Dyadobacter chenhuakuii: one gene and its partner. The protein of the gene in region 1 interacts with the protein of each later gene in a pairwise test. Links are inferred from orthologs where the notes say so. Each region holds a gene or a part of one and is shown on either strand. Other genes may lie near its edges.

Region 1 (7,835 bases):
CAGCAGATAATAGAAAGGGCTGTTTCCAATATCACTCCGGTTATTGGCTTCGTAATAATCTTCTATTGTTTTGGGTGCCCAAAACTCGGCGGGTGTAAATGCACGCGGGGCATAATTTTCGTTGTAAGTAAATGAGCGTAAGACTCTTGGCGGCCTGAGGCTGAATTCAGGTGTTTTCCAGAACTGCGAATCCGATAATGTCAGCTTAGAAAAAACTTCCTTTTGGTTGGCACCTTCCAACACAACACCCTGGCTGATCACCATTGTGCTTCTCTCATCGAAGAAAATACTGTAACGATCCAGATTGTGAAGCCTGAGCGCAGTTCCCGCAATTAAAATGACAGCGAAAATGAGCCAGGTTTTCAGAGTTTCGTTCGTACGGTTTGAAGACATTTAAGAAAGTTGATGTGCGCTAAAATTTCTGTATCGTTCTATTTTGCCCAAAAATTGGGAAACAGACCGAGTTGCCGCGAAATTAAGCAAAATTCCCTTTATAGGATATTTTTTAGATTTTAAGAATTGTAAACTCCACGCGCCGGTTCTTCTGGCGGGTCTGTTCAGTGAGGTTGCTGGCAATGGGTTTGGCTGGTCCCCAGGCCTTTGTCTGGATCCTTTTGCCGTCTACTCCTTTTGATAAAAGATATTTTTTGACCTGTTGCACACGGTCTTCCGCCAGCTTCACATTTTTTTGGACTTCGCCCTGATTGTCTGTATGTCCTTCCAGCAAAATTTCCATTGCCGGATAACTTGTCATAGCCGAAACAATCCTGTCCAGCTCCGGGTAAGACGACCGGATCACTTCGGCGCTGCTCTGCGCAAACATGGTGCTGCTAAGCCTGATCCGCTGCCCCGCTTTGATCGGTTGCAGATAAAGGTCTTTCCGGATGTTACGTAATGTGGTGTCTTTGGATAAATCAATTTCCTCAGTAAAAGGGAAATAGCCGTTTTCAGAGGCCGTAATGCGGTAAATTTCTTTCAGCGGCAAAATAAGCCGGTACTCGCCGGTTTCCGGGTCAAATGTTGCTTTTGTGAAAACATCATTGTTTTTCTTGATCTGTGCGATGAGGTCGGAACGCACAGCCTTGTTTGTTTCTGCTTCCAGGATGGTCCCGGAAATGATGGCCACCGGATCCGGGCGTGTCTCGGGAGTAAGCCTTACACGAAAAATATCTTCCTGCCCCGAAACCTTTTCGCTGGCACTGAAATAGGCATAATCACCCGTTGCAGGAACATTAAAATAAGCATCCCAAAGCGAAGTATTAATCACCGGGCCAAGGTTTTCAGGTTTCGACCAATTGACCCAGGTGTCGTCCAGCCGGCGGGTGAGGAACAAATCACCGGCTCCGTAGCCGCTGTGTCCGTGTGAGGAAAAATATAATGTTTTGTTGTCCAATGCCAAAAACGGAGTTCCTTCATAATCGGCCGTATTGATCACATTTCCAAGATGCAGCGGCTCCGACCAGCTGTCGCTCGATTGCAGAAAGGAAACATACAAGTCCTTTTTTCCTTCCGTATCGCTGCGCTCAACCGAGATGATCATCACATTACCATACGGCGAAACCGTGGTTTCCATGCTTTCGACCTGTTTGATCTTATTATTGCCCGTAATGCTTTCCCTGAGGTTGTTGATTTTGTATTCTTTGGGAAAAGTCCAGCCCGTCTTCGTCTGAAAACAGCGCGACAATCCTAACTCCATGGAGCCGTCCGGCCGGTAAACATTGATAACATAAATGGTTTTGCCGTCTGCCGAAATGCTTGTTATAGCATTATCAGCAGCATTATTGATCGGCGGGCCCATATTCACCGCTGCGCCCCAGACATTTTTTTCATTTAGTTTGGAATACCAGATATCCTGTGTTTCTGACGTGCCTACATTGCCCAGAAAATTGCCTCTCGTGAAATAAAGCGTTTTGCCATCGGGGGCAATAATAGGCGCAACTTCCTGGCCCTGACTGTTGATCGCCGCTCCCATGTTTTCACGTTTGGTTTTCAAAAGCGGCCCTTTTGCAATGTTAATGACAGCTTCAATGGGCGTCGTGTCGTCGGAAATGCCTATTGCATCGATTTGATTCGCTCCCGAAACTTTCGAAGGTTGCATCACAATCTTGATCGCATTGGCCAGGATATTCTGTTGTTTTGGAAAGATCCTGAACATTCTGCCTTTGACATTGAGCTGTGCTGCGGGTGTGTCGGAAATAAGAAATTCCTTCCCAGACTCATCATAGGCATACACCCGGGCAATGGCGCCCGGATTGAAATTTTCTGCGATAGCAACCTGTTTCAGGGAAATTGTTTTTTCAAAACCGACCTTAATCCACTCTTCATTCCGGCCATCCGGATCGGCGGGCATCCAGGCGCACGGACTATTCCCGAAATCAGGAAGCTTGTTAGGAATGCCGAGAATTTGTTTTGCGCGGAAGGCGTGCCCGTACTGCGCGGGCCGGTTTTCGGAAGAATAGCCCAGCACTTTATTAGCCCACAAAATCTGCTGACCGTATCCTTTATTTATAACAACTGCCGAAAGCAGCAGAAAAACGTTGAAGAGTAAGGTTTTATTCATTTTTTTGCTCCTATTAAGAGAATCCAATCCCAGCCCGGCTGTGAATCGGGTGGCTGAACAACCGCTTCCGGCGCAGCCCTAAACTCACCTCCTGACCATCTTTTTCCCGTGCGCGGACTATACCAGACGGCTCCAAAGTCCGTCCCGTTGAGATAATTGAGGTTAAGCCGCACCGGACGCGATTCGGGCAAGTATAACATGGACATTTTCTTATTGGATAAAGAAACTATGCCTATGTCAGCCTTATCGGTTGAATCGGGAAGCAGTTCTGAGATGTTTTCGGGTTGCATATATTCCCAGGGAATGCCTTTCAGGATTTTGACGAGTTCATGAATGTATTCCGCGCCGTCTTTATCGATGTTAACTTTCCATGTCGGGTTGAAATTTTTGATCGTGCTCATATGGCAAAAGCCCGCAGCAGCACTCATGATGGACTGGTAAGCCTGATTTCTGATCAAGACAGACTGATCCGTTATTTCTTTGGGGAACTCCGAATTGGCGATTAAAAATGGCCTTAATGCAACTTCGGCTGAGTTTTTTTGCCAGTTGGCCAGCGCCGCATACTCAGCGGGCGTCACCGTAGAATCCGGAATAATGAATTTTAGGTCTGATCTGACTTTTGAGCTGTCGTTCACACTCGAAGGCGAGCAAGTGCTCAGCGACGCTAGGATCTGACCTTCGGAAACGGAACGGATTCCGTCCGCAATAGCCTCAAACTGAGCGGCTGTCTGATATTCTTCCTCACTCACAATCCAGATCACATTGCTGTACTTGGCAAAATGCTTACCGACATAGGCACCGTAATATTTCCAAACCGTTGGATTTTGCGCATCGAAAATCGCATTCCAGCTTTTGCGGGAAACCACAATGCCCACGACAAGGTTACGCTCTTTTGCTGCGGCAATAATCTTGTCAAAATAGTCGAAATAGGGCTTATTGGGTTTTGAAATATCGTTATCCTGAAATGGAAGGGTCTTATTAAAATTCCGCTGATTGGGAAGTGCGGGCAAAAGCTGAACCAGGAATGTATTGAATGACTGAGACTTGCGCGCATCCATATAATGAATCGCATCGGTATAGCTCAGCTTACGCAGCATTTGCCAGGCCACATCGGCCACCATCAGGAACGGAACGCCATTATTATCGGTGATGTGGCGGCCATTCGGGCTGATTTTCAAAGGAAATTTAGCGACAGCCAGCTCCGGCCTTTGGGAGACATTAATAGCTGCCAGGCCGGACGCCGCGAAAATGCTGAAAATGAAGTATCTGAGCCACTTCATAGTCCTGGTCGGGAAAAATCTTTTAACATATCGGGGTGTTTCGGAACCTTGAAAATCAGCTGGTTTTCAGGTCGGTAATGGTTTTCAGCGGATCGTCCGAACTGAAAACAAAGCTTCCTGCAACCAGAATGTTCACGCCTTCTTTTACAAGCAAAGGCGCATTGTCAAGATTAACGCCGCCATCCACCTCAATCTTGAATGTGTAGCCAAATTTTTCTTTCAAAGCCTGTAATCTGGCAATTTTCTGATACGTGTTTTGTATAAATTTCTGCCCGCCGAAACCTGGATTTACGGACATAATTAGCACCAGCGAAACATCCCCCAGGATCTCCGAAAGCACTTCCACCGGCGTATGCGGGTTCAATGCAACGCCGGGCAACGCACCCACTTCCTTAATGTGCTGGATAGTCCGGTGCAAATGCGGACAGGCTTCGTAATGTACGGTCAGTATAGATGCGCCTGCTTTTGCAAATGCTTCCAGATAACGATCCGGCTGCTCGATCATTAAATGCACGTCCAATGGCTTTGTGGCATGCTTGTGAACGGCTTCACAAACGGGCATTCCAAAAGAAATATTCGGCACAAACATGCCGTCCATAATATCAACGTGTATATAATCTGCCTGGCTCACGTTCAGCATTTCTACGTCCCGTTGTAAATTCGCAAAGTCAGCAGCAAGTATCGAAGGAGCAATTTCCGCCATGAATTTTAAATCTTAGTTCAGGCCGAAATTAGAATATAATGTTCAACTTGAACGCCAAATCGCAAAATAATGGTGAGCTAACCACATCATTTTCGCCAAACGAAGCGTACATTTCATATCGGCCATTATTTAACACATAAATTTCCAAAACCCGCTTCTCCGGTTTCAAAAGCCAATATTCCTGCACGCCATAGCGCTCATAAATTTCTTTCTTAACAACCGTATCCATTTTAATGGTGCTTTTTGATACGATTTCGACTACCATATCCGGCACACCACGGATCCAGTCCTGGACAATGTCTTCTTTTTCTTTTGAAACAAAAATAAGATCCGGTTGCAGGCGATTGTAATCTTCTTCAAAAATAACATCGAACGGAGCATTCCAGATAGCACCCAAATCCCACTCTCTGACATAATTTTCAAGAGTCCATTGCAAATTCCGGGACGCATTCTGATGAGGCTTTTGTGGGCTAGGAGACATGATTTCCTCCCCGTTTATGATCTGTGAGAGATCCCAGTCCTGCCAGATGATTGTTTCTGTGCTTTTCATGTGCATAGCGAGTTTTTAGGAAAATTAATGAATTTTTGAAATGATTCATACGAGTTTGTGTATCAAAGAAAGACAAGTGTTTGATTTGTTTTTCCATTGATACGCGGTTTTCAAAAAAAGTAACGAAGGGCTGCACTATTTGAAATCGGCGCGAACGCTTCTTAAATTTGAGCACTATCTGTTTTAGCCGCCTTACCATGAACCCAGCACAACAAATCCAGGAGCTTGTAGACCAATTGCAGCATTTGAATTACCGTTATTACCAGGACAATGTTTCTGAGGTTTCGGATTTTGAATTCGATCAGTTGCTGAAACAGTTAAAGGCGCTTGAAGATCAATACCCTGAACTGCGGCAGGAAGATTCTCCAACGCTGCGGGTCGGTGGGACGATTACCAAGAATTTCAACACAGTTTACCATCGTTATCCGATGCTTTCGCTGGATAACACCTATAACGAGCAGGAACTAAGGAATTTCGATGACCGCGTGCGCCGAGGATTGGATGGGGAGCCGTATGAATACATTTGTGAGCTCAAATTTGACGGGATTTCACTGAGTTTTACTTACGAAAATGGCGTGCTCGTGCGTGGGGTGACGCGCGGCGACGGCACGCGCGGGGATGAGATCACCAATAATGTAAAGACCATCCGTTCGCTGCCATTAAGGGTAAAAGCTGAGAATGTTCCGCCTGTTTTTGAAATTCGCGGCGAAGGTTTTATGCCCATTACGTCCTTCCAAAAGCTGAATGAGGAAATGGACACATTGGGTGAAAATCAATATGCCAACCCCCGGAATGCGGCGTCGGGATCATTCAAGTTACAGGATTCTGCGGAAACGGCACGGCGCGGACTGGATTGCTATCTCTATTCTTTTCTTACTGACACAGAATTTTTCAAAAGCCACGAAGAAAGCTTGCTGGGGCTTAAATCCTGGGGTTTTAATGTTTCGCCGGGCTGGAGAAAAGTGCAGACCATTGATGAGGTTTTAGAATTTATTCATGAATGGGAGGAAAAACGACTGACTCTTCCGCTCGCAACGGACGGAATTGTAGTCAAAATCAACTCTTTTGAACAGCAGCGCGAACTCGGTTTTACGGCTAAAAGCCCACGCTGGGCCATTTCATTTAAATACAAAGCTGAAAATAAACCCGCCGTCCTGCGCATCGTGACTTATCAGGTCGGGCGGACGGGAGCCGTGACGCCGGTGGCGAACCTGTGCGACATTACCGAACGCGCATTGCCTTACAGCAAAGTGAAAGGCGTTCATCTTTCAGGGACGCGCGTGAAGCGGGCTACATTGCACAATGCCAATGAAGTGCTGCGGCTGGGACTGGAAATCGGGGACACAGTTTTTGTCGAAAAAAGTGGTGAGATCATTCCGAAAATAACAGGCGTAGATATTTCACAACGCGAAAAATTCCCAACTGAACCTTTAATTTTTCCCACACATTGCCCCGAATGCGGCTCCGAATTACAGCGCAATGAAGGTGAAGTCGCCTTTTTCTGTCCCAATGACAGCCATTGCCCACCGCAACTGAAGGGCCGGATCGAGCATTTTATTCACCGGAAAGCAATGAACATTGAAAGTCTGGGCGAAGGGAAAATAGAACTGCTCTTCGATCTCGGCCTTGTGCGGACACCTGCTGATCTTTACGACCTGACTAATGAAACGCTTCTCGGCCTCGAAAAGAACATTCTTAATGAAGAAACGGGCAAGGTGAAGAAGATCAGCTTCCGCGAAAAAACGGTTGAGAACATTCTGAATGGTATAAATCTATCCAAAACGGTTCCTTTTAAAAATGTGCTTTTTGCATTGGGAATCAGGTTTGTGGGGGCGACGGTGGCTGAGAAACTGGCCGCTTATTTCAAATCCATGAATGCGTTGCGATTGGCCACTTACGACCAGCTCATTGCCGTCCCGGAAATTGGCGGAAGGATCGCGGAGAGCATTGCTTCCTATTTCAGCGTGCCCGAAAACCAGCAATTGGTGGCACGCTTGCAGGCTGCGGGCATCCAGATGGAAAGTGACGAAAAGCCTGTTGAACTCGAAAGCGACATGCTGGAAGGCAAAACCTTTGTGATATCCGGCGTTTTCGAGAATTTTGAAAGGGACGATCTCAAATTGAAAATCGAGGTCAATGGCGGCCGGGTCCTAAGCGGCGTTTCGGGTAAGCTCAATTACTTGCTTGCAGGCGATAATATGGGGCCTGCCAAGCTCGAAAAGGCGCGCAAATTGGGCGTTACCATTCTCAGCGAGGAAGAATTTTTAGCGATGATCGAGAATAAGTGATGAAAAATGGCTCAGAAAGCTAACTTTGTGTTTTAAATTTCAACCAATTATATAAGTAAATAATGCCATTGGACCAACGTTTCAAAGGGGTAGGAGCGGCGCTGATTACACCTTTTGATGAGCAGAATGCAATTGATTACCCGGGTTTGAAAAGACTGATCGACCTGGTAACAGAAGGCGGATCGGATTACCTTGTGGTGCAGGGGACAACCGGCGAATCGCCTACGGTAAATTCCCGCGAAAAGCGTGAGATCCTGGCATTTACAATTAAAAATAACTCCAAATCGCTTCCTATTGTCTACGGATTGGGCGGCAACGATACGCAATCCGTGCTGGATTGCATTAAGGAAACGGATTTTACAGGCGTGGACGCCATTCTTTCGGTTTGTCCCTATTATAATAAACCCACGCAGGAAGGCATAATCGCCCATTTTACGGCCATAGCAGACGCCTC
Region 2 (8,242 bases), 3.0 Mb from region 1 along the record:
AGGTTGAAATGCTCAGACGAATGATGCGTCACATGCACGGCCCAAAACAACCGGCTGTGATGATCCACATAATGTAATGTGTAAAACGCGAGGTCTTCCAGCAGGAAAAGGCTGAACCAGTAAAAAATTGGATTGGTAATGCTCGTTCCCGCGCCCATGTTGTAAAACCAGATCAGCACGCCCACATAGGCCGTTCTGAATAACAGGTCAACGCCGCCGTTGAGGAGCATTAAGGATGCATTGGTAAGCGTATCTTTAAAATTATAGGAAGCGCGCGGGCTGTCGTGGTGGTGCGAGGGACGGTAAGTCAGGAAAATTTCGACGCAGATCAGCAACAGATAAAACGGAGTGGAGACTTTTAAAAGAAAATCTTCAAACTCATATGTGCCAGGCATAGCATTGGTGTCAAATATTCACAAAGATAATTCGGAACGTGGTGGTAAGGTTTGCGAAGATAAATTCTAAGATATTTCTAATCCAGCATTTAATCAACTTTTAATCACCTCCCTGATGAGACATTCAACTGCGCCTGAACCCCTATATGGTCTCGATTTTAGTTGATCATCCGCTTCAACGCTTTCCTTAACTCTTCGTTTTTATGCCGTTTTTGAAGAATAGTCGGTGCGGCGATCCTTTCGCGGCAGTCGAAGAGCGAGCAGCGTTCGCAGGTTTGGTTTACTTCCCGGGCAACCAAATAGGGATCGTCCAGAAATTGTAATTTTTCCCTGGTCGGCTCATCCAGGTAAATGCCCATGGAAACGCTCACATTGAGGCCCGGAGTAGGGGACATAGGCAATGCAAAACTGATCACCAGATATTCATCCCGAGTGTCCAGGTAAGTTGATTTTTGTGCTTTGCAAAGGATTCCGGGCTGCTCTTTTCGCTTGATAATGTCTCCCAAATCATTCAGAATCGTCAGTGCAACCCAGCGCCGGCAATAATGTTCGTCTTTCACGGTGTGCGGATAATGCTTCCGGGAAATGTGCATTTCCTTGGTCATATCGAAAATATTCTGACCGACGAAATTATTGAACCGGGAGAAAAAGATCTGGTTAATGCCAAAATAGCGCGGCAGAATGTTGCTTAACCTATAACAGAAAGATTCCGGCGTGGTGTTGAACCGGTGAATGAGGTCAATAAGCTGCTGCGGCTGCCACCTTTTTTGTTCAAAAACCGCTGCCACTGCGGGCACAAGCAAGCTTCTCTTGATGATGATCGCGCTTGAAAAGTAGGATGCTTTGAAGTTATTCAGCAATTGTTCAAACGATTCCGCTTCCACCAATGCCGTGGTATGCAACCTGTTTTTCAGATTTAAATACAAATAACCGATCTCCCGGCCGAAAATAAACGCCCGCTGCACGGAGGTAAGATGATTATTGATCAGCAAGCGATTGCCGTTTGGATTTGTGATCGTCAGGGAACGAACGCTGGCAAACTCAGGATTGGCTTTTTCATTAATATTTTCAATCGAATAATTGAAGCGCGATTTCAGGATTTCGGCCAAATCATTTTCATTCAGGATTTGCTCTTGATCAACATTGTTTTCAGTTAAAAAACGTTCTGCTTCCAGCTCAATGTCTTCAAAATAATTGTCGTGCATTTCCTGGTAAGTCCGCAATGCCGAGAAATAGAATTTCTCAATTGACATATTATAATTCCGCGCAATCTCGATCAGCGTGCCTACGAATGCGCTGATTTTGGCCGGGGCATCGGAAAGAATTTCAAGCAGGTTAGCGGGATCAATGCCGAAAAGTTCGAGCGGGAGCTCTGTGAGCACATTAGAGCTCAGGAGGTCCGAAATGGGTTCTAGGCGTTTGGTGAGTTTGAGGGAAACGAGCGTGTCATAGTCCACATCCATGGCAGACGCCAGGGCAATGATCTTGTCGGACTTCGGGTATTTCTTGCCTTTTTCAATTTCGTTAATGTATGAAATCGACAGTCCTGATTTTTGAGACAGCTCATTGAGTGACAATCCCTTATCCAGTCGGAGCTGTTTGAGCTTCAACCCGAAAACCAACCTTACATTATCTGTATTTATTGCCACTGCGCTGATAGAATCGGCCTGTAATGTACGATTTCGTTTACAGGCAATTTAATTAAAGAAATGTAAAAGTAGAAATAGCTGCAAGATTCAGTGGTAATATATCAAAACAAAAACGGGACACATCGTAGCGACGGTCCCGTTTGTTATGCTTTATTGTTTTGGATCAGAAAATTGCAAAGCCAAGCGTTGCCTGGAACAAATTGCTCTTTTTACCAAATTGCGAAGCAGTGGTTGCATTGTCAAATTCAACTTTCACGATATCTGTGAAATTTCCTTCGTAACGCACATCCAAACTTAATCTGCCAAAATCAAATCCTACACCGGCTTGATAACCATAAGCTAGCCTGTTCTTGAATTCAGCCGAGTTTTCGCCTGTGATCACATCAAATGAATCGCCGATTTTACCATTATTGGATAATCTCAGAGAAGCCATCGGGCCAACATTGATGCGGAAGAACTTTGCCACTCTCACACCAAACAAAATAGGCACATCCAGGTTGGAAAAACGAACATCAACCTTCCCATTTGAATCCTGCACACCGTCTTCATATACATTAAAGCGGCCACCTTTTTGTGATAGCAAAATCTCAGGCTGGATATAAAATGATTTACCAAAACGGAAAAATACACCTCCCACAAAACCCAGTGAACGGTTGTCGTTGTCTTTGAAATTGAATGGATTATTGCCCGAAGCCAGTGTCAGGTCATTGCTTCCATTGATGTTCGATAGATTAGCTCCTGCCTTAACACCGAATCTGAAAGCCGGGTCGTATTGAGCTGTCGCCGCGTAGCTTATCGTCATCAAGCACAGCGCAATCATAAAATTTTTCATGTTGATTTCTGGTTAGTAGATATAATTGACTTAATAAAAAATCTTAAAAACCTGTGCCCGGAACCCTGATTTGAAATTTCACCTGAAATGGGCATTAGTTTCTACAAGAGCCGGATCAGCGGGCAGTCGGCAACCTAATGTGGTACGGTGTAAACCTTATTACAATCAAAAACGCTATTTTTGCGCTCAGTTTGGAAATTTGGCAAGGCAGAAAGTCAGCCTCTATCGTAATAAGGAAATACAGAGACAGTTATGAGTGATTACAGTCATCGGGAAATAGAACAAAAGTGGCAGCAATATTGGGAGAGCCACGGCACATTTCAGGTTGAAAACCAATCGGAGCTTCCCAAATATTATGTTTTGGATATGTTCCCTTATCCTTCCGGAGCCGGATTGCACGTGGGGCATCCGCTGGGATACATTGCGTCGGATATTTATTCCCGTTATAAAAGGCTGAAAGGCTTTAATGTGCTGCACCCGATGGGATTCGACAGCTTTGGCCTTCCGGCCGAGCAATATGCGATCCAAACGGGCCAGCATCCCGCCATAACAACGGAGCAGAACATTACGCGATACATTGAGCAGTTAAAAAATCTGGGTTTCAGCTACGACTGGAAACGTGAAGTGCGCACTTCCGAACCTGATTATTACAAATGGACGCAATGGATCTTCACCGAGCTTTTCAAAAGCTGGTATAACAACGATTCTGGTAAGGCAGAGCCGATCGGGTCATTGATCTCTATTTTTGAAAAAAGTGGAAATAAAGGCGTTAATGCGACTTGCGATGAGGATACGTCCATTTTTACAGCCGAAGAATGGAATAGCTGGTCAGAAGAAGATCAGTATAAACTGACATTAAAATACCGGCTTACCTATGTTGCGGATGCGACGGTAAACTGGTGTGCAGGACTTGGTTCGGTGCTTTCCAATGATGAAGTAAAAGACGGCGTTTCGGAAAGAGGCGGATTTCCTGTGGTTCAGAAACTAATGCGTCAGTGGATGATGCGCATTACTGCCTATGCACAACGGCTAATCGACGGTTTGGACACGGTTGACTGGACCGAATCGCTGAAAGAGCAGCAGCGCAACTGGATCGGAAGGTCGGTAGGAGCACTTGTGAAATTCGGCATCGATGGCCATGAGCAGAATATTGAAGTTTTCACCACCCGCGTTGACACCATTTACGGCGTTACGTTCATGGTGCTCGCGCCTGAGCACGAGCTTGTTGATATCATTACTACGCCCGGGCAGCGCGGTGACATTGATGCATACATTGCCACGACTAAAAAGAAGTCGGAGCGTGATAGAATGTCTGACGTGAAGACGGTTTCCGGTGCATTCACAGGCGCTTATGCATTAAATCCTTTTAATGATGAAAAAATCCCTGTTTATATAGCCGATTACGTGCTGGCAGGTTACGGAACGGGCGCTGTCATGGCAGTTCCATCCGGCGACCAGCGCGACTGGAATTTTGCACAGCACTTCAATTTGCCGATCATTCCGATTCTGGATTCGCAAAAAGAAATTGAAACGCAGGCAGATTCAACCAAGGAAGGACATTATATCAATTCGGGCATCATTAATGGCCTTACTTTTCACGAAGCCAACAAAGTTTTGATCAACTGGCTTGAAGAAAAAGGAGTTGGAAAAGGGAAGATCAATTATCGTCTGCGCGACGCGGTTTTCAGCCGTCAGCGTTATTGGGGCGAGCCTGTGCCTGTTTTTTATAAAAATGACAGCACCGGACAGCCGCTTCCATACTTATTAGAAAATGGCGAATTGCCACTGAACCTGCCGGAAGTTGACAAATATCTGCCAACAGAGAACGGCGAGCCGCCTTTGGGCCGCGCACAGGATTGGGCGCATGGTTCGGGCAGTGGTTACGAACTAAGCACCATGCCGGGCTGGGCGGGAAGCAGCTGGTATTGGTATCGCTATATGGATCCCAAAAACCAGGAGGAATTCGCTTCCAAAGAAGCCATCGATTACTGGCGCGATGTGGATCTGTACATTGGCGGCACCGAGCATGCAACCGGACATTTGCTATACAGCCGTTTTTGGAACAAATTCATGAAAGACCGTGGGTTTGTGCCTGAGGAAGAGCCGTTTAAAAAGCTGATCAATCAGGGAATGATCCAGGGACGCAGCAACTTTGTGTATCGGGTAAAAGGCGATGATTACAGCAGCCCCGTTTTTGTAAGCGCAGGTTTACGTTCGGAATATGAGGTTTCGGCGCTGCATGTGGATGTCAATATCGTGGAAAATGATGTTTTGGATGTTGAAAAATTCAAAGCAACACGCAAAGATATTGTGGGTGAAAATCCAACATTCATCCTGGAAGATGGCAAATATGTGTGTGGCGTGGAAGTGGAGAAAATGTCCAAATCCAAGTTTAATGTCGTGAATCCCGATGACATTGTGGAGCGTTATGGCGCGGACACATTGCGTTTGTATGAAATGTTTTTAGGCCCATTGGAGCAGGCTAAGCCGTGGAATACCAATGGAATAGACGGGACTTATCGCTTTATCCGCAAGCTTTGGCGATTGTTCTATAATGATGCAGGACAGTGGATGGTAAAGGACATTCCGGCCAAACCGGAAGAGCTGAAAATCCTGCATAAGACGATCAAGAAAATCGAAGAGGATATTGAAAACTTCTCGTTCAACACTGCCGTGAGTGCTTTTATGGTTTGTGTCAATGAATTGGGAGCGATTAAATGTCAGAGCAAAGCAGTTTTGCAGGAGCTTGTCGTTTTACTTTCTCCTTATGCGCCGCACATTAGTGAAGAATTGTGGGATCTGCTTGGCAATGAGAAGGGAATGGTTTCAAAAGCAGCATTTCCGAAATGGGAATTGCAGCACGTTACCGACTCTGTGTTCGAGTATCCGATCCAGATCAATGGTAAAGTGAGGGCTTCACTTACATTCGCATTGGACACGCCCGTCTCCGATATTGAGCGGGAGGTTTTGGCAGACGAAACGGTTCAGCGCTGGATGGAAGGCAAGGCTCCGAAGAAAGTGATCGTGGTTCCAAAGCGGATTGTGAATGTTGTGATTTAATATTCAGATTTATAAATGCGAAAGGGCCGCTGTTGTGAAACAGCGACCCTTTCTTTTATTTTTCTGGCTAAATTTTTCTTTGTGCTTAACGAAGGCTGATCGAGCGTTGAATGTGTGGCTCGCTCACTGAAATGGTTTTGGTTACCTTTTCGCCGTCGCTGAAAATTTCAATGTTGTAGTCTCCGGCAGGCAGGTCGTTTAAATCATATACTTTTCTGATTTTGTCAATTTTTTTACCCAATTGCTCGCGGTAGATGGTTTTTCCTTTTTTGTCCGTCACCAGAATGATTGCGTTTGCGTCATTGTATTTATCAACGCTTACGAACAGCTTGTGATTTTTGGCAACAAATATGCCTGTTCCAAATCCGGTAACTTTTTTGGTCTCCTTATCCTCTGCAAAAGAACTGAAAGCGAAGGAAGCGGTGAAAGCAATGGCTAATACGAAGGTTCTGATTGAAGTTTTCATGGCTAATAGAATTTAAAGTTTGGCTCTTGTTGTCCCGTTTGAACATGACAAACATACGGCGATGACAGGTACTATGCATAGCATAGTACATGAGTGGTTGAATAGGAAAGTGAGCGGTAGGATAGGTCAAACAACGATCTTTTGTACTTTTGCGGCTTATGGCGAAAAGGAAAGTTAAGGCTTCGGCGGCCAAAGTGAATTATTTGAAACCGTTGCCTGCTAAGGGCTGGGCGATTATTGCCGGGGTGATTATTCTGATTGGCGCGCTCATCTGGTGGAAAGATAAGAAGGATGTTAATCAATGGGAGTTCGTCGCCAAGTTTGGGATCAAGCTGCCGCTCCGCTACGCCATTCATGGCATCGATGTGTCACACCACAATGCAAAGATCAATTGGGATAAGCTGAAAAAAACGCGTTCTGAAAATGTAGGGATTGATTTCGTATACATCAAGGCCACGGAAGGCGCCACGCATCTAGACCGGCAATTCAAGCGCAACTGGGCCGAAGCAAAACGCGTAGGGATGCGCCGGGGCGCTTATCATTTCTATAATCCAAGGGTAATGTCAGACCGGCAGGTCCAGAACTTCATCGGGCAGGTGCGGATGGAGCCGGGCGATCTCCCGCCTGTCCTGGACCTGGAAACACACGCCCGAAAGCCGGACGATATCATCATTAAAGGTGTAAAAAACTGGCTGCAACAAATTGAAGCGCATTATGGCGTAAAGCCTATCATTTACGTCAATGAATATTTTTACAAAAAATACATTGCCGGAAACTTCGATGATTATCCGCTCTGGCTGGCCGGTTATTCCCGCACGCACCTGGACGACCTCGCCGCAGACGCGCACGTGCTCTTCTGGCAGCACAGCGAAAAAGGCTGGGCCGATGGGATCCGAGGTTTTGTGGATTATAATGTGTTCCTGCACGAGCCTGAGGAGTGGGCGGATCTGGCGAATGCTTCGCCGTGACTTCTTTCCCAGATTGAAATCTGGGGATAGGGATGAGTCGCCGCTGACGCGGCTGGGCGACTCCGTGATGAGCCGCGTCAGCGGCGGCCGGGTTTGTAACCTTGGACTTTAGTCCGAGGAGAGGAGCGCCCCTTCGGCTCCGCTCAGGGTGACAAGTTGCTAGTTTAACAGCGGCTCCTGCTGGCTTAGACAGTGGAAGCTTCCTTGTCCCCAGATGATCTCAGTGGCTTCAAGCGGGATGATCTTTCGCTCGGGAAATGCTTTTTCCAGAATATCTATGGCAATCTGATCGTTGGGATTGTTGAAAACCGGGGTGATAACGCCGGCATTGCAGATCAGGAAGTTGGCATAGGAACCAGGCGTCCGGAAACCGTCGATGATGACGGCTTTGGGCATTGGGATTTCGATGATATTCAGTTGCTTACCATTCAACAAGCGCATGTTTTTCAGCATTTGCAGATTGGTTTGCAGTATTTCGAAGTTCTCATCATTGGGATCATGCTCAACGCAGGCAATGACGGTGTCTTCATTGATGAAACGCGTGGTGTCGTCAATGTGCCCGTCGGTGTCGTCGCCTACAATGCCGCCTTCGACCCACAGAATCTGATGGACGCCGTAATATTGGCACAACGTTTCCTCGATCTGGCTTTGATTCAAGTGCGGATTTCTATTCAGGTTTAGTAAGCACGATTTACTCGTCAGCAAACTTCCTGCCCCGTTAAATTCCACGGCGCCGCCTTCCATAACGATGCCGGGATTGAAAACAGGCAGATTTAAATATTCAGCGACAGCTTTCGGCGTGCGGTTATCATCATCATAGGGCGGATATTTGCCTCCCCATGCATTATGTCCCCAGTCCACGATCGCCTTCT

Evidence for each region.
Region 2: the proteins of ligA (region 1) and leuS interact in binary tests that used the Escherichia coli proteins (3 or more experiments, as listed by UniProt). The link is inferred for Dyadobacter chenhuakuii from one-to-one orthologs.

What each region holds. Positions count from the first base shown.
Region 1 is NZ_CP098805.1:2,831,343-2,839,177, reverse strand. What follows is about bases 4,890-7,835. They hold ligA (NAD-dependent DNA ligase LigA), read left to right. Parts: upstream 4,890-5,290; coding sequence 5,291-7,381; downstream 7,382-7,835. Other genes in these bases: dapA (4-hydroxy-tetrahydrodipicolinate synthase), read left to right, coding at 7,444-7,835; NFI80_RS11740 (Uma2 family endonuclease), read right to left, coding at 4,890-5,093. Also shown: NFI80_RS11760 (glycosyltransferase family 39 protein), read right to left, coding at 1-393; NFI80_RS11755 (OmpA family protein), read right to left, coding at 506-2,560; NFI80_RS11750 (apiosidase-like domain-containing protein), read right to left, coding at 2,557-3,840; rpe (ribulose-phosphate 3-epimerase), read right to left, coding at 3,896-4,543; more of NFI80_RS11740, read right to left, coding at 4,572-4,889. UniProt on the Escherichia coli protein: DNA ligase that catalyzes the formation of phosphodiester linkages between 5'-phosphoryl and 3'-hydroxyl groups in double-stranded DNA using NAD as a coenzyme and as the energy source for the reaction.
Region 2 is NZ_CP098805.1:5,780,525-5,788,766, forward strand. The notes cover bases 2,784-6,136. They hold leuS (leucine--tRNA ligase), read left to right. Parts: upstream 2,784-3,128; coding sequence 3,129-5,936; downstream 5,937-6,136. Other genes in these bases: NFI80_RS24290 (porin family protein), read right to left, coding at 2,784-2,876; NFI80_RS24300 (T9SS type A sorting domain-containing protein), read right to left, coding at 6,022-6,136. Outside these bases: NFI80_RS24280 (sterol desaturase family protein), read right to left, coding at 1-395; NFI80_RS24285 (helix-turn-helix domain-containing protein), read right to left, coding at 554-2,044; more of NFI80_RS24290, read right to left, coding at 2,208-2,783; more of NFI80_RS24300, read right to left, coding at 6,137-6,402; NFI80_RS24305 (glycoside hydrolase family 25 protein), read left to right, coding at 6,561-7,370; NFI80_RS24310 (agmatine deiminase family protein), read right to left, coding at 7,530-8,242.